Regions from separate parts of the Lysinibacillus sp. NPDC093688 genome, predicted to be linked through region 1. Evidence: riboswitches for the same ligand, from Rfam matches in the RefSeq annotation. Region 1 holds a riboswitch; the other holds the start of a gene.
The links. Region 1 has a riboswitch for thiamine pyrophosphate ahead of thiT (energy-coupled thiamine transporter ThiT). Riboswitches for the same ligand answer to the same signal wherever they lie in the genome.
Positions count from the first base shown of each region.

Region 2: it holds a riboswitch for thiamine pyrophosphate, as region 1 does, so the genes downstream of both, thiC (phosphomethylpyrimidine synthase ThiC) here and thiT (energy-coupled thiamine transporter ThiT) in region 1, are expected to answer to the same signal.

Region 1 is NZ_JBNNUX010000025.1:18,684-26,645, reverse strand. It holds gene ACQKN2_RS17800 (polyphosphate kinase 2 family protein) at 1-445, opposite strand, end outside; gene ACQKN2_RS17795 (hypothetical protein) at 649-1,362, shown strand; gene map (type I methionyl aminopeptidase) at 1,388-2,143, opposite strand; gene thiT (energy-coupled thiamine transporter ThiT) at 2,672-3,232, opposite strand; TPP riboswitch at 3,363-3,470, opposite strand; gene ACQKN2_RS17780 (DUF4870 domain-containing protein) at 3,596-3,928, shown strand; gene ACQKN2_RS17775 (hypothetical protein) at 3,977-4,099, shown strand; gene ACQKN2_RS17770 (helix-turn-helix domain-containing protein) at 4,246-6,021, shown strand; gene ACQKN2_RS17765 (GntP family permease) at 6,149-7,462, shown strand; gene ACQKN2_RS17760 ((Fe-S)-binding protein) at 7,496-7,962, shown strand, end outside.
Region 2 is NZ_JBNNUX010000036.1:14,141-22,102, reverse strand. It holds gene ACQKN2_RS20645 (S-layer protein) at 1-1,484, opposite strand, end outside; gene ACQKN2_RS20640 (AEC family transporter) at 1,820-2,749, shown strand; TPP riboswitch at 3,409-3,523, shown strand; gene thiC (phosphomethylpyrimidine synthase ThiC) at 3,847-5,625, shown strand; gene ACQKN2_RS20630 (catalase) at 6,057-7,562, opposite strand.

The sequences.
Region 1 (7,962 bases):
CAATATAATCTTCTGCCGTTAAAATCTTTTCAAAATTATTAATTTCTTCGTATGCACGAGACCACTCTTCATTTGTTGCAAATCCTTCAATACGCTCAACTAATACACGGCCATACCATGAGCGATCAAAAATAGCGATTTGCCCATGCTGTGGTAGCTTTCTCCAAAAGCGTTGTAAATAGTTGTAGCGTAGTTCATGAGGCTGAGGTGCTGAAATCGGGTGTACGACATAACCACGTGGATCAACACGTTCGATTAGACGCTTAATAGCACCACCCTTACCAGCAGCATCCATACCTTCAAATACTAAAATTAACCCTATTTTATTGTTTAATAAAAACTGTTGAGCATTTAACATTTCATACTGGAGTACTTTTAATTTCTTTTTATACATTTTCTTATCCAGATTAACTGATAGATCTAGATTATTTAAATTTTGAGTCATTAAAACTTCACTCCTTACATTTGTATACTCCCATTGTACTAAAGAAATATATGAATGCACATTTAAATGGTAAATTGTAGATAATTTTAGCGAAACAACACGATACATTGTTGGAAATTTCCGTTATAATGAAAATATAACGTTACAGTCCTATACTTATTTGTCTTTTCCCTATACAATTTAACACGAAGGGAGAGGAAAACATGCCTCGATTTTTTTTGATGACAATCACTTACGTTGTCTCACTTATCCTAACCTTTTCATCCTATTTCATGAAAATAAACGGTCAATCTTCCTTAGAGATCTCAAATCGTTTTCCAGTAATATTTGCACCTTTTGATGTTAGTTATGTGATTTGGATTGTGGTTTACATGTTACTTGGTTATTGGTTAGTCATGAATCTAAAAAAGACATCTATTCAACAGACTGTTCTCTTTAGTAGCATATGTATCATGCAGGCGTTAGCAATTGTTGTTTGGCATCACGAACTATTTATCGTGTCAATTGTCAGTACGTTTATTTTAGTCCTGTATTTATCTAAGTTGTACAAAACGTACCCACTCAGCAATAATTCACTTACAGGTCGTTTACCCTTCTCGATTTACTTCGGGTGGATTACATTCAGCCTGATGACAAATGTAAGCTTTACGCTAACATCTTATCAATGGAATGGTTTTGGGCTTAGTGATCCCCTTTGGGCAGTTATTTTACTAACACTTGGGGTAGCAATAGCACTACATATCCGTTTCCATTATTTTGATATTATCTATCCAAGTGTATTTATCTGGTCCTATATCGGGGTCGCATTACATAATGGTTTTGATGAGCTACTTGTGTCAACGGCAGCCTTATTTTTATGTGGAGTGCTACTTGTCGGTATATTATTTATTAAAAAAAATCCTGCCCACCAAAATTAAATTGGTAGCAGGATTTTTAGCTTTTTTATTGTTCATCAAGTGAAGTTAAAATAATTGGTTTGTCTTTTGTAACGATAATTGAATGCTCAATTTGAGCAACTAATGATTTGTCTGGCGTAACGAATGTCCAGCCATCACCAGATTCCACAATATGCTCCGCTTTCGCTGAGATAAATGGCTCGACTGCAAGTACCATGCCCTCTTTCATAATTGTAGAATCCCATGCATCATAATAATTTAAAATATGATTTGGCTCATCATGTAAAGAACGACCTAAACCATGACCTGTTAGGTTCATTATCACTGTTAAATCATTGGCATATGCTTCACGCTCAACAGCTTTGCCGATTTGGTTTAATTTTGATCCAGCTTTTACTTTTGTCATTGCACGGTCGAAAGCACTTTTAGCTACGCGACATAGCTTTTCTTTATCCTCATAACCTTCACCAACTACAAATGAAATGCCCGTATCCGCAAAGTAACCATTTAATGAACCAGATACATCTATATTGACGATATCTCCCTCATTAATCACACGTTCACCTGGAATACCATGTGCGACTTCCTCATTAACACTAATACATGTGTATCCTGGGAAATCATACTCCCCTTTAGGTCCAGAAACTGCTCCTGCCTCAGCAAACATACGGCCTGCAATTTCATCTAGTTCAAGTGTTGTTACACCTGGTTTTGTAGCAGCCTTCATGGCTTCACGAATTTCAGCACAAATACGGCCGATTTTTTTAAAGGCTTCAATCTCTTCTTGCGTTTTTACAATCATTTTTAACGTCCCTTTCATCTAATATCTCTATTTAATATAACATAACTTTTTATACATAAAACGCTAAACGCTCTAAATATTATATGCCATCATAAAGTGTAAATTGCTGAAAACAGGCTCATTACTAAAAGTTAAGAATGACATTTATTTAAAACGTATGCCATGCATAAGTTGATTGGAGTGGAGGCTGGGCGACTCCTCGGGGATCAGCGAAAGAGGAACGAAGGCTAAAGCCATCACATCCTGTGATAACGCCTTCGTGACCAACCTCGGTGCTGCTGCCGCTACGTTAGCACTACGCTTTCGCGCAAAAAACATCTGTTGGCCCGAGACCCTGCAGCGAAGCGAAGCGGCTCATCGAACGCCCCCAGGAAGCTTTGCTCTGTGCGAAAGCGTAGCGACAGCAACAACAAAGCGCCCAGCCGGAACGGAAATCAACCTCATGTTATGGGGATGAGCTAAAAAACAATGATCCTTCATCCAATTTAATAAAAATAAAACCCTTCACTCGTGTGAAGGGCATAATAATTATGATTTTCGTTGCATTAATTGAGGTGCTGCCGTAAATAACAGAACACCGACAATCGCTGTTAAAATCGTTGCTGGTAGCATATATGTTCCATTATAAATAATTGAATAAATCCATGCATTTTGATCGCCAGCATACTCTGCAAAAAATACAGCGCCCCCAATGGTATGTGCTGCATAACGTAAAAAGCCCGCTATTACCGTTCCTAAAATAATATAAAGCGCCATTTTCTTTTTGTTTAAATCTTTTGCAGCCTCAAGCACTGGCCCACGCACAACGGCCGCTAAGCCTACTACTGTAAAGGCAACACCATAATCAAGTGTTCCTTGAAGCCAATGTATAATATAGGCACCAAACATTGTTTGCATAACACCAATGAGTAAACCCGTTGTCATGCCTGGAATAAGGCCCCAGCGAAATGCTATTAACACTATTGGAACCATCACGAGACTAACAGAGCCACCTTGTGCCCATACTTTAAAGGAAACCTGATCAAGCACAAGGCCAATCGCTGCGAATATCGCAATCTCCACAAGCATTAAAAGTCTTTTATTGTCCATAATTATTCTCTCCTTTGTTCCGATGTAGGATACAAGAGCAGGAATAGAAATCAGTTGGCAAATATGTTCCTATATGGCATCAATAATTATTAAAAAACGATGCCAGGACAGAGCCTCACATCGTAAAAGTGTCGGTTTCTATCCACATCCCTACGCAAGCGTTAACTTACAGGTTCAAAGAGTCAAGGCATTACGTGCCCAGTCTCAGCTGACATCATCAGCTCCCCTTGTGGTCGTTACATCTTAATTTAGTTGAACAACCTCATTGTACGCAAACACTATAACGATTACAACCTCTTCCACATTAATTTTTTGAAACTTTACTGTTTTTCATGCGTAAATATTAAAAAAGGAGGTACAACTATGGAGAACCAAAAAATTTTATCTGCCTTTAGTTATCTCAGTATCTTTTTCGCACCTTTTATTGTGCCATTAGTAGTTTACTTTGTTTCAAAAGATCACGACGTAAAGAGTCATTCTCTTCGAGCACTAATATCACATTTAATCCCAGTCGCATTTGGAATAATATTTTTTGCAGTCTTTATTTTCTCAACTTTATCATTCAACACTTTTGAACCTGATTCAGGTAGCAGTACATTTCTTATCATTTGGTTAGTTTCATTCGCAATTTACATTCTCGTCTCAATAGGAATCGTCATTTGGAATATTATTCAAGCTGTTCGCGTTATCCGATAAGTTTCATTTCAACCTTGAACAGAGAGTACTAAAAGGAGCTGTTATTTTTTGAAAGTATCTAAAGTTGTCAAAACCGCCGTAAAATTAGCACCTATCGTTATTCCAATTGTTAAAAAAGTAATCGCTGCAAAGAAGGGAACGGCTAATTCCTCCAAAAACATCTATAAGTAATAATACGTTTTTAAAGTTAAATGGGCTTAATAACAAGAATCTGCTTACTTTTTTCAGCAGATTCTTTTTTTCGTTTATTTAACAGTTCGCTATCTTCTATATGGCACTGTAATATAAAGTTTAACAATACACATGAGGAGTTGTTTATGATAAATACCGAAAAACAATTAATGAGCTTGGTTAATGCTGCACAGGTCCTAACATCAACACTCGATATAGACCAAGTGTTAGAGAAACTTATTAGTGAAGTACTCCATGTGATTAAAGGTGCTGATGCAGGTGTGCTGTTTATGTTAAATACAGAGACAGATCGTTTAATTGCTAAGCATACTGTAGGTTATGATCTAGCTTACTTGAAGAAAATTCACCTTGCCTCAAATGAAGGGATGACTGGAAAAGTATTCTCTCAAAAAAAGGCATTTAGATTCCATACTAGCGATGATGTAACTGAAAATATGGCCGATTTATTTCCACAGTATGAAGAAAACTATACAAAAGCAGTCGGTGATTTTACTTACCCAAAAAGTGCTGTTTGTGCTCCGCTTCTTGATAAAAGTAATTCATGTATAGGCGTGTTAACGATTGTCAATTTTTCAGGAGATACACAGTTTGAGAATAGTGATTTAACAATGCTTCAAGCATTTGCGAATCAATCCTCAATCGCCATCGAAAATGCAAAATTATTTACTCAAAACGAACGCTCTAAACGCATTTATAATGCTTTAACACGAGTCTCTTTAACACGAGGTCGACTAAACGATATGATCGATACCCTCGCTTCCTTACTAGGACAGTCTGTAGCAATTACCACTGATTTTTACGATTTACTTGTCACATCTTCTTCAACAGCAAAGCTTGCAACCGAAATTTTAAAAGAGCAGGAATCAGAGCATCTTCATACAGTTGTTCAACAATGCGTGCGACATCAAGTACATATACCAATCAACCATGAAATGTATGTAAGTTATTTGTTCCCTATCCATACAGAGCGGGGTGTAATAGGAATACTGTTGATTGTTATGGATCAACATTTACAGATGGATCCTCTAGATTTATTTGCAGTAGAACAGGCAAGTGCTCTTTTCGCCTTACAATTAGCCGAGGAGGAAAAGGAGCTTGAAATTTCCTTCAAATATGACGGTTATTTGTTACAACAGCTACTAAACTTGAATTTTAATGCCTTTTATAAACGTCAAGAAGCCCAACAAACGACCCATTATTTATGCGCTACTCTACAGCTTGAGGGAAGTAAGTATGGTGTTGCTCAAACTAAAAAAAAGCAGCAACAATTTAGCAAGCTACTTTATCGCTTAGCACGTTTATTTTCCTTACCAGTTTTTATCTCAGAACATGATTTACACTATCATTTTTTATTTATGAACAATCTAAGAGAACCAGTTGAACAATTTAAAGAAAGCATTCAACTTTTTTTCAAGCTCCTCGATAAGGATTCTAAAAAGTACAATTCACTGTCGTTTATCGTTGGCCTAGGGAGACATTTCGACACTATTGAAAATATTTCTAGCTCTCACCGGGACTCAAAAAAGTGCATTGACTATTTACAAACACTCGAACAGGCACCGTTCATTTTATCCTACGATAAGCTTGGACCATACTCACTTTTCTTACATAACGACCCACAGGAAATGGCAGAATATGTAGAGATGAAGCTTGGACCAATTATCGAATATGACAAACAGCATAAAACTGATTTGTTATATACACTAAAACTATTTTTTGAACATAATCAAAATCGCAAACAAACTGCGGAAGCATGCTATGTACATCTAAACACTATTAAATATAGGCTTCAGACGATCTTTTCATTGATAGAAGTTGATGAGCAAAATGGGAAAACTATGTTTGAATTAAACCTTGCCATCTATATGTTTTCTTACTTACAAAATGCGAAGTTAGCCTAAACAGACAAAGTATAGATCTTATCTTTGTCTGTTTTTACATAGTATTTTCATAGTATTCATTGTTATACTAAACCCTACTTATTGAATTTTCAGAATATTTATATTAAACTAGGAGGGCTTAACAGGAATGGAAATGTGGAGTTTGTTTACGATTATTGCTTCCCTGGCTTTATTAATTTTTCTAGCACTACGCGGGTTCAGTATCATTATTATTGCGCCAATTGCCAGCTTAATCGTCATTATTTTAAATCAAATGCCTATTTTAGATTCACTACAGGGCGACTATATGACCGGGTTTATAAACTTTATGAAAAACTACTACCTCATCTTCTTATTTGCCGCAATTTTCGGTAAATTTATGGATGATAGTGGTGCTGCTCGTGCAATAGCAGAAAGACTTTTAAAGATTATGGGACGTCATAGCAAATTTAATGCGTTGATGGCAGTCGTCATCATTTGTGCTTTTTTAACGTTAGGCGGTATTAATACATACGTTGTTATTTTTGCTATTTTACCAATTGCTAAGCCGTTATTTAAGGCTATGAATATCCCTTGGCATCTATTTACAGGAGCATTTTTCTTTGGCATGGCAACCTTTACAATGACTATGCTTCCTGGTTCACCATCTGTACAAAACATTATCCCAACGAAATATTTAGGTACAACAGCTACTGCAGCACCTGTTGTTGGGATTGTTGCTACGGTTACCATTATTGTTTTCAATTGCTTCTATTTAAAACGTCAATTGTCTAAATCAGATGCGCGTGGTGAAACATACGAAAATATGAAAAATCCAGACAAACAGGATTCAAAAGCTTTTGAGGCAAGCGAGAGAAAATTGCCGCCATTTATCTTAAGTATTTTGCCACCAATTTTCTTAATTGTTACATTAAACGTTTTTAAAGTAGATATCCTCTACACATTAATGCTTACAGTGCTTGTTTCCATCATTATCTTTTGGAAATACATAGACAACAAATTACAAGCAATTAATATAGGAGCAACAAATACAGTTTTACCAATTGTAAATACAAGTGCTGATGTTGGTTATGGCACCGTAATTGCAGCGACAGCGGGCTTCGGAGTAGTAACTGAAATGCTTACCAATATACCTGGTTCCCCTTTGATTTCTCTTTATGCCGCTATTGCGGCACTTGCAGGGATTACAGGTACTGCCTCTGGTGGTCTTGGAATCGCGATGGAAACACTGGCCCAAACCTATTTAGATTTAGGCGTTGAACCTGAGGCACTTCATCGTATTGCGACAATCGCTTCTGGTAGTTTAGATTCTTTACCACATAATGGAGCAGTTATTACTGTACTGGCAGTTATAGGATTAACACATAAAGATGCCTACAAGCATATATTTTTTGTCTCAGTAATTGGACCTCTTGTAGCAGCAATTCCAGCATTAATTACTGCGATTTTAATTTATTCGTAAACACCAATAATAAACAGTAGGAGATGAACAAACATGAAAGTCTCACTTTTCGCAACATGTTTAGTAGATATGTTTCAAACAAATGTGGGCAAAGCAACTGTAGAACTACTAGAACATCTTGGCTGTGAAGTCCTATTTCCAAAAGGACAAATTTGTTGCGGTCAGCCTGCCTACAACTCTGGCTATGTTAAAGAAGCAAAGGAAGCAATGAAAAACATGATCACAGCATTTTATGATGCTGAGTATATCGTCTGCCCTTCTGGCTCTTGCGCTTATATGTTTCGAGAATATGAAAAAGTTTTTGCAGACGATGCTCAATGGTCGGCTCGTGCAAAAAAATTGGCTGACAAAACTTATGAATTAACACAATTTATCGTAGAGGTTCTTGGCATTACAGATGTGGGTGCTAGCTTCAACGGAAATGTGACCTATCATATGTCCTGCCATATGACTCGTCTACTCGGTGTGAAAAGCCCGCCTTTAACATTACTAAACAACGT
Region 2 (7,962 bases), on a different contig from region 1:
CTTTGCGTCGTCCAAATGACATTGGAGGATAATTCAGAGCCGTTCACAGAAACGGTTACATACTGAACAGAGTTAATAAGTGAAAAAAGGGCAGATCGATCGGCATTCGATTGATACGTACCATATTTATGCGCGTTCTTATAAACTGTAATAGCGTAGTTTAAATTGTTAATAGCGTTTATGATATCAGACTGTGTTGCATAGTTATTATTTACAACATACTGAGCAGATGAAACGGCAGAGGTTAGAGCATCCTTCTCGCTTTGAGTCGTCCAAGGTACATATGATGCTACATCATTACCATTGTTCCAAGAAACCGTTACATACTGAACAGAATAGATAATCGATTGTAGTGAAGACTTATCACCATAGACATATTTTGTTCCGCTTTTTTGCACAGCTTGATAAGCGCTTAATGCTTTTTTGTACTGTGTAATAGCATTGTTTACTTGTTCCTGTGAGGCGTAAGAATTATTCACTACTGCTCTTGCGCTGCTTACGGCAGATTCGAATGCTGTACGTTCAGCCTGCGTTGTCCATTTCTCGCTTGTTAAAACGTCATATCCATTAACAGATACTGCAACATACGGAGGTGAAGCTACTAAATTGCTTAGCTCCGTTTTATTTAAAACAGGTAATGACACAGAGGCTTTTTTATCATCCACCTGCACTTTATTAATTAGATGCCCTGAATTTAATGCCACCTTTGCCCCATGTTTGACAACTACTTGCTCAATTTTACCTTTTCCGTAAAGGCTGAAATCTTTCTCAACATCGATAATCAGTTTATCAACATTGGCCGTTACTTCAAATGCAGTAACTTTACCAATTACCTCGACTTTCGAAATAGTTTTGTCAGAAGTCACACTTACTTTAGTGCGCTTTAAGTTAATGTTTGGAGATTGCATATTTTTTAGAGAAACATTTAACCAATTACTATTTCTAGTCAATAAAGGTCTAAAAGTAATTGTATCCCCAATAGTAACGTCATCAAATGTAATGGCCTTCTTCACACGATTCGTTACAATAAGCTCATCTTCAATAGTGACATTTTGAACTTTTACATAATCCGCATTTACAGTTAGACTTCCAGCAATTTGCGCGTCACCGCCATCAAAATCTACCGCTTTATTTTTTGTTCCAGCTTTAGTTAGTGTTAGTGATGAAATACTAGTAATTTCACCGTTCTTTACGACTATAGTAGCTTCAGCATTCGCCAATGCAGCATTATTAGATGTGTTTAAGAGGGGCTTCAATGACTGACTAATTTTAAATTGGCCATTGGATGTAAGTAATTTATCTTTAGTAATGTTGGTAATGGTCACACTTTGCCCTTTTGTTTTGGCTGCAGCTACCTGCCCATCAATGTGAATTGAGTGGTTTAACGATGAATCATTAGATGTGGCATTTGCAGTTGACGTAGGCACTACTAAGGTTGCTGTAATAGCAGTAGCCATAAAAGTAGAAAATATTTTATTCTTCATTTTTGTCACCCTAATCATTGTATTTAATGGATAATATATCATACATTTCTTCAATTTAGTGCGCGATTGGGTCATTTTACTATATTAATTTAAATAAAGTGATAGCCCCTTTTTCTGTATCGTTTGTTTTAAGATTGAATTGTTTATTATCTCAATAAATAAATCATCCTTCCAACCAAAAGAGCCATTTGTCATTGTTTTAACATGATGAAAAATACTAGATGAGTTTCGTTATGTTCAGAAAATGGCCTTGTTATGAGGGATGAATAAACGATGAAGTGCATTGACCGAGTATACAAACAGCACTACTATAGGAGAGGAAAGGGGGACACGCTATGATGTATCTCGGCATGATTTTTTTTCAAATTGTAGCTCCGATTTTAGTGCTTCTAGTACTTGGCGCAGTTTTACAAAGGAAATTTCGTTTTAATTTAAAGGCGTTATCTCAACTTATTACATATTGCTTTATGCCAGCAGCTGTTTTTGTGAATTTATACGAAACAAGTATAGAGCTGTCTGTGCTAGGGGAAGTGGCATTATTTATTCTGCTCTTTATCGGAAGCCAAATGGTGCTTAGTCACTTTCTAGCAAAGGGGCTCGGTTTAGTAAAAACAGAGGCTGCGGTGTTTAAAAATAGCGTTGTCCTAATTAATTCAGGCAACTATGGTATTCCAGTTGCACAAATGATTTTCGTGACCCAGCCGATTGGGGTAGCGATTCAAGTCATTCTCGTCATATTTCAAAATATGACGACCTATACTTACGGCTTGTACAATTTAATTTCTTCAACAAAATCAGGCATGTCGATTTTGAAGGACTTCCTCAAAATGCCTATTATTCATGCACTTATTATCGGCGTTACTATGAACTATTTTAATATCCCTATTCCGCAGTTCGTAAAAATTCCGATAGACCATGTGGCAGGTGGCTTTATCGCTGTAGCATTAATAACTTTAGGGGCACAACTATCACAGCTTGAAATTAAATCCATGTTCAATAAGATGGTATACATTAGCTGTTTTACACGATTAATCATAGGGCCAGCCGTAGCATTGCTTATCATTTTTGCGCTTGGTCTTGATGGTGTCGTGGCACAATCACTTTTTATAGCTAGTTCATTCCCGACTTCGCGAAATAGCTCTAGTCTAGCATTAGAATATGACGTAGAATCGGCAACTGCTGCACAAACAGTTTTATTTTCAACGATTGTGAGCTGTATTACAGTGACGATTGTAATTTATGTAGCGGAGTTGTTGTTTACCTAACCTAAATGCTCTTCTGAATCAAAGATAGGATTGCAGCCCTCCTTGTAGGGACTTATATAAGTTAATTACCAAAACGTGTGGTTGATTTCCGTTCCGGCTGGGCGCTTTGTTGTTGCTGTCGCTACGCTTTCGCACAGATAAAACAATTGCTGACGCTTCGCTTTCGCACAGAGCAGAGCTTCCTAGGGGCGTCCGATGAGCCGCTTAGGCCAACACGATGTTGGTCACGAAGGCGTTATCACAGGATGTGATAACGCCTTCGTTCCTCTATCGCTAATCCCCGAGGAGTCACCCGGCCTTCACTCCAATCAACTAAAATTCATGGCTTACGTTTAAACTTCTTTCAGTAGAAGTCTCCCATCTCAGTAGTGTCCAAGCATCAGTGGAACACGGAATCGATAAGGGATTAATATAGGATGTTAGCCTAAAATCATCATATCCATGCGATAACAGCTAATTGACCTGCATCATGTTATTGCTGACGCTTCGCTTTCGCACAAAAAACATCTGCAGGCCTAGGCACAAAGCCGAATCCAGACGCAATTATGCCGAGGCATAATTGATCAATGGCTGTCGCCAACTTTTGATGAAAAGCCAAAAATAATCAAATGAAGCTTCCATCTATTAGCAATATCTGCTACACTAGCATCAAACTTAATAGTATTAACTAGGGGAGTCTGATGAGTCAGGCTGAGAGGGAAACGCATAGAGGTTTCTTGACCCTTTGGACCTGATCTGGCTCATACCAGCGTGGGAAAGTTAACCATTATTGCACACTATGTTATTTGCAATAACTATACCTTTACATTCTTAGCCGGATCCAAAATTTTTTTTGGATTCGGCTTTTTGTCTTCATTCAGCGGAAGACTCCTATCTTTGCAGGTGATGAGATGTATGCGGTTAAGCTTCCTATCAAGTGGGTGCCCAAACGCCTGCTGAATGAAGACAAGCCTCCGGCGGATGTCACGGATTTTAAAAGGAATGAATTGTGCGGGCACAATTCAAAATCCGGACGCAATTACGCCAAGGCGAAATTGATTTTTGTGGGTGAGCTAGATTCGGTCCTTATATAAATATAAAAGGGAGCGAAGTAGTTTATGACAACAGTTAGCGATAAGAACATTACGATTATGTCAAGTTTTGAAGGAAGTAAAAAGGTTTACGTAGAAGGATCTCGAGCAGATATTTTAGTACCAATGCGTGAAATTTCTTTAAGTCCGACGACAGGAAGCTTTGGTGAAGAGAAAAATGCGCCAGTGCGTGTTTATGATACGAGTGGCCCGTACACTGATCCTGCGCATAAGGTGGATATTACGAAAGGATTGCCAGCTTTACGTAGTGCGTGGATCAGAGAACGAGGTGACGTTGAAGAATATGAAGGTCGTACGATCAAGCCAGAAGATAATGGGTTTCGCAATTCTGAAGATCCACGAATAAAAGAAAATGTATTTCCTGATTTATCTAGAAAGCCTTTGCGTGCGAAGAAAGGTGGAAATGTAACACAGCTTCACTACGCACGAAAGGGAATTATTACTCCAGAAATGGAATTTGTAGCGATTCGCGAAAATATGGATCCTGAGTTCGTACGCTCAGAGATCGCGGCGGGACGTGCAATTTTACCATCTAATATTAATCACCCTGAGGCAGAGCCAATGATTATTGGACGCAACTTCCACGTGAAAATTAACGCCAATATTGGGAATTCAGCGGTGTCATCTTCTATCGCAGAAGAGGTAGAAAAAATGACGTGGGCTACACGCTGGGGTGCTGATAACATTATGGATTTATCTACGGGTAAGCATATTCATACGACACGTGAATGGATTATCCGTAATGCCGCAGTGCCAGTAGGGACGGTGCCGATTTATCAAGCGCTAGAAAAAGTAAATGGTGTGGCAGAGGATTTAACGTGGGAAGTGTATCGTGATACGTTAATCGAACAAGCAGAGCAAGGTGTTGATTACTTCACGATTCATGCAGGGGTATTGCTACGTTATGTGCCATTAACGGCTAATCGTGTAACCGGCATAGTGTCTCGAGGAGGCTCGATTATGGCGCAGTGGTGTTTATATCACCATCAAGAGAGCTTCTTATATACACATTTTGAAGAAATCTGTGAAATTATGAAAGCCTATGATGTTGCTTTCTCTTTAGGTGATGGTTTACGTCCTGGTTCTATAGCCGATGCAAATGATGAGGCTCAGTTTGTGGAGCTGGAAACGCTAGGGGAATTAACACAAATTGCCTGGGAGCATGATGTACAAGTGATGGTAGAAGGACCAGGGCATGTGCCGATGCATCTTATTAAAGAAAATATGGACAAGCAGTTAGAGGTGTGTAAGGAAGCTCCTTTCTATACTTTAGGGCCGCTAACGACAGATATTGCTCCGGGCTATGACCATATTACATCAGCCATTGGTGCTGCGATGATAGGTTGGTATGGTACGGCAATGCTATGTTATGTGACGCCTAAAGAGCATCTTGGCTTACCAAATCGTGATGATGTTCGTGTAGGGGTTATTACGTATAAAATTGCTGCACATGCTGCTGATTTAGCGAAAGGGCATCCGGGGGCACAGCAACGTGATGATGCACTATCTAAGGCACGCTTTGAATTCCGCTGGCGCGATCAATTCAACCTATCGCTAGATCCAGAGCGTGCAGTCGAATATCATGATGAAACATTGCCAGCAGAAGGAGCAAAAACTGCGCACTTCTGTTCAATGTGTGGACCTAAGTTTTGTAGTATGAAAATCTCACAGGATATTCGTACTTATGCAAAAGAAAAAGACTTAAATACGACTGAAGCAATCCACAAAGGTATGCAGGAAAAGGCGAAGGAATTTAAAAAGGCAGGCAGTCAAATTTATCAATAATTATTAGAGCGGGCTTGTGTCTATCAAATTAGGCGCAAGTCTTATTTTGATTCATCACCAAAAGTGGTGAATGACATTTGTTAAAACCTATGCATGTATATAGGTTGATTGGAGTGGAGGCTGGGCGACTCCTTGGGGATCAGCGTCACAGATGAGACCCTGGAGCGAGCAGATAGGGGAACGAAGGCTAAAAGCATCAAATCCTGTGATAACGCCTTCGTGACCAACATCGTGTTGGCCCAAGCGGCTCATCGGACGCCCCCAGGAAAGCGCCCAGTCGGAACGGAAATTAACCACTCATTATGGTGATGAGCCCTCGTTTTGTAATTAAGATAAAAAAACTCCATGTGAAGTTGCCCTTCACATGGAGTAAAAAGTTGGATTTGGATATCAATAATAGTAGAAAAAAATCAATTTGCCTTGCTGAAATGTTAAACGTTAGTTGGTTGTTTCACGTATGGATTTGAAAGATCCATACTTTCTAATGAAAGACCCATAGCTTTTGCTACACCTTCACCATATGCTGGGTCAGCTAAATAGCAGTGAAGGATATGACGACGTTTGATGAACTCTTCAACTGATGCCATATCATTAGCAGTATTTTCAAATAGGCGTTGTTGCTCTTCAGCAGTCATTAGGTTGAATAATTTACCTGGCTGCTCGAAGTAGTTGTTGTCATCTTCACGGAAGTCATGGATACCTGCATGACCGTCAATACGTAATTCAGGCTCTTTATAGTCTAAGTTATGCTCCCATTCGCCGTAGCTATTTGGTTCATAGCCCAAAGTAGAACCAAGGTTGCCATCGAAACGCATAGCACCATCGCGGTGGAATGAACGGAATGGACATTTTGGTGCGTTTACAGGAAGCATGTAGTGGTTTACACCTAAACGGTAGCGTTGTGCATCTGCATACGCAAAGATACGAGCTTGTAACATTTTGTCTGGCGAGAAGCTGATGCCAGGGATAATGTTAGATGGTGCAAATGCAGCTTGCTCAACTTCAGCAAAGTAGTTGTCCGAGTTTTTGTTTAACTCAAATTCACCCACAGGAATTAATGGGAAGTCTTTTTTATACCATACTTTTGTTAAATCAAATGGGTTATATGGTAATTCGCGAGCTTGTTCTTCTGTCATTACTTGAATAGACATTTTCCATTTAGGGAAATCGCCATCTTCAATTGCCCCATATAGATCGCGCTGTGAAGATTCGCGGTCGTTACTGATTATTTCTGCAGCCTCAGCACCAGTTAGGTTTTTAATCCCTTGCTCTGTACTGAAGTGGAATTTAACCCATACGCGCTCATTTTCTTCATTAATAAAGCTATAAGTGTGAGAACCGAAACCGTGCATGTTGCGGTATCCAGATGGAATACCACGGTCAGACATTACGATTGTTACTTGGTGAAGTGCTTCTGGTAATGAAGTCCAGAAATCCCAGTTTGAATTAGCGTTTTTCATATTTGTACGTGGGTCACGTTTTACCACGTGGTTTAAATCTGTGAAGTGTAAAGGATCACGGAAGAAGAATACAGGTGTGTTGTTACCAACTAAATCCCAGTTACCTTCTTCGGTATAGAACTTAAGTGCAAAGCCACGAATATCGCGCTCAGCATCCGCTGCACCACGCTCACCTGCAACTGTTGAGAAGCGTGCAAACATGTCTGTCTTTTTCCCAACTTCTGAGAAAATTTTTGCTTTTGTATATTGAGTAATATCATGCGTTACAGTGAAAGTACCAAATGCACCTGAACCTTTAGCGTGCATACGACGTTCAGGAATAACTTCACGGTTGAAGTTCGCTAATTTTTCAACTAACCATACATCCTGAAGAAGTAGAGGGCCACGAGGACCTGCTGACATTGAATCATGGTTGCTTACTACTGGAGCGCCACCTGCTGTTGTAAAACGACGGCTACGATCATTTTTGTTTGTCATATTAGTTTACCTCCTAAAGAAAAATTGTGAGTCAAACTCTTCATCAATAACTATAACAAATGCAAACTAGAATTGCTAGTAAATTATAATCATTATTGTTAAAGAATATTTATATTAAGATATAAACTATAAATATATGCTAGATTGAAAGTGCTTATGAATGATTTTTACAACAAAACTAGTTTATTGAAATGTTTTTCGAGAATTATTGAAAATGAGCTATAAAGAAGGGATAGCTCGAAATTAAAAGGCTTTAAAGTAAATTCTTTTATTTATTGAAAATGAAATATGATAATTGAAAAAAGGGCCTTTTAGGGCTAATGAACAAAGAAGGGTTAAAGCCACCGCGTTCTGTGATAACGCCTTTATCCCTCTACACTTTCGCTCAAAGCGCTCAGTC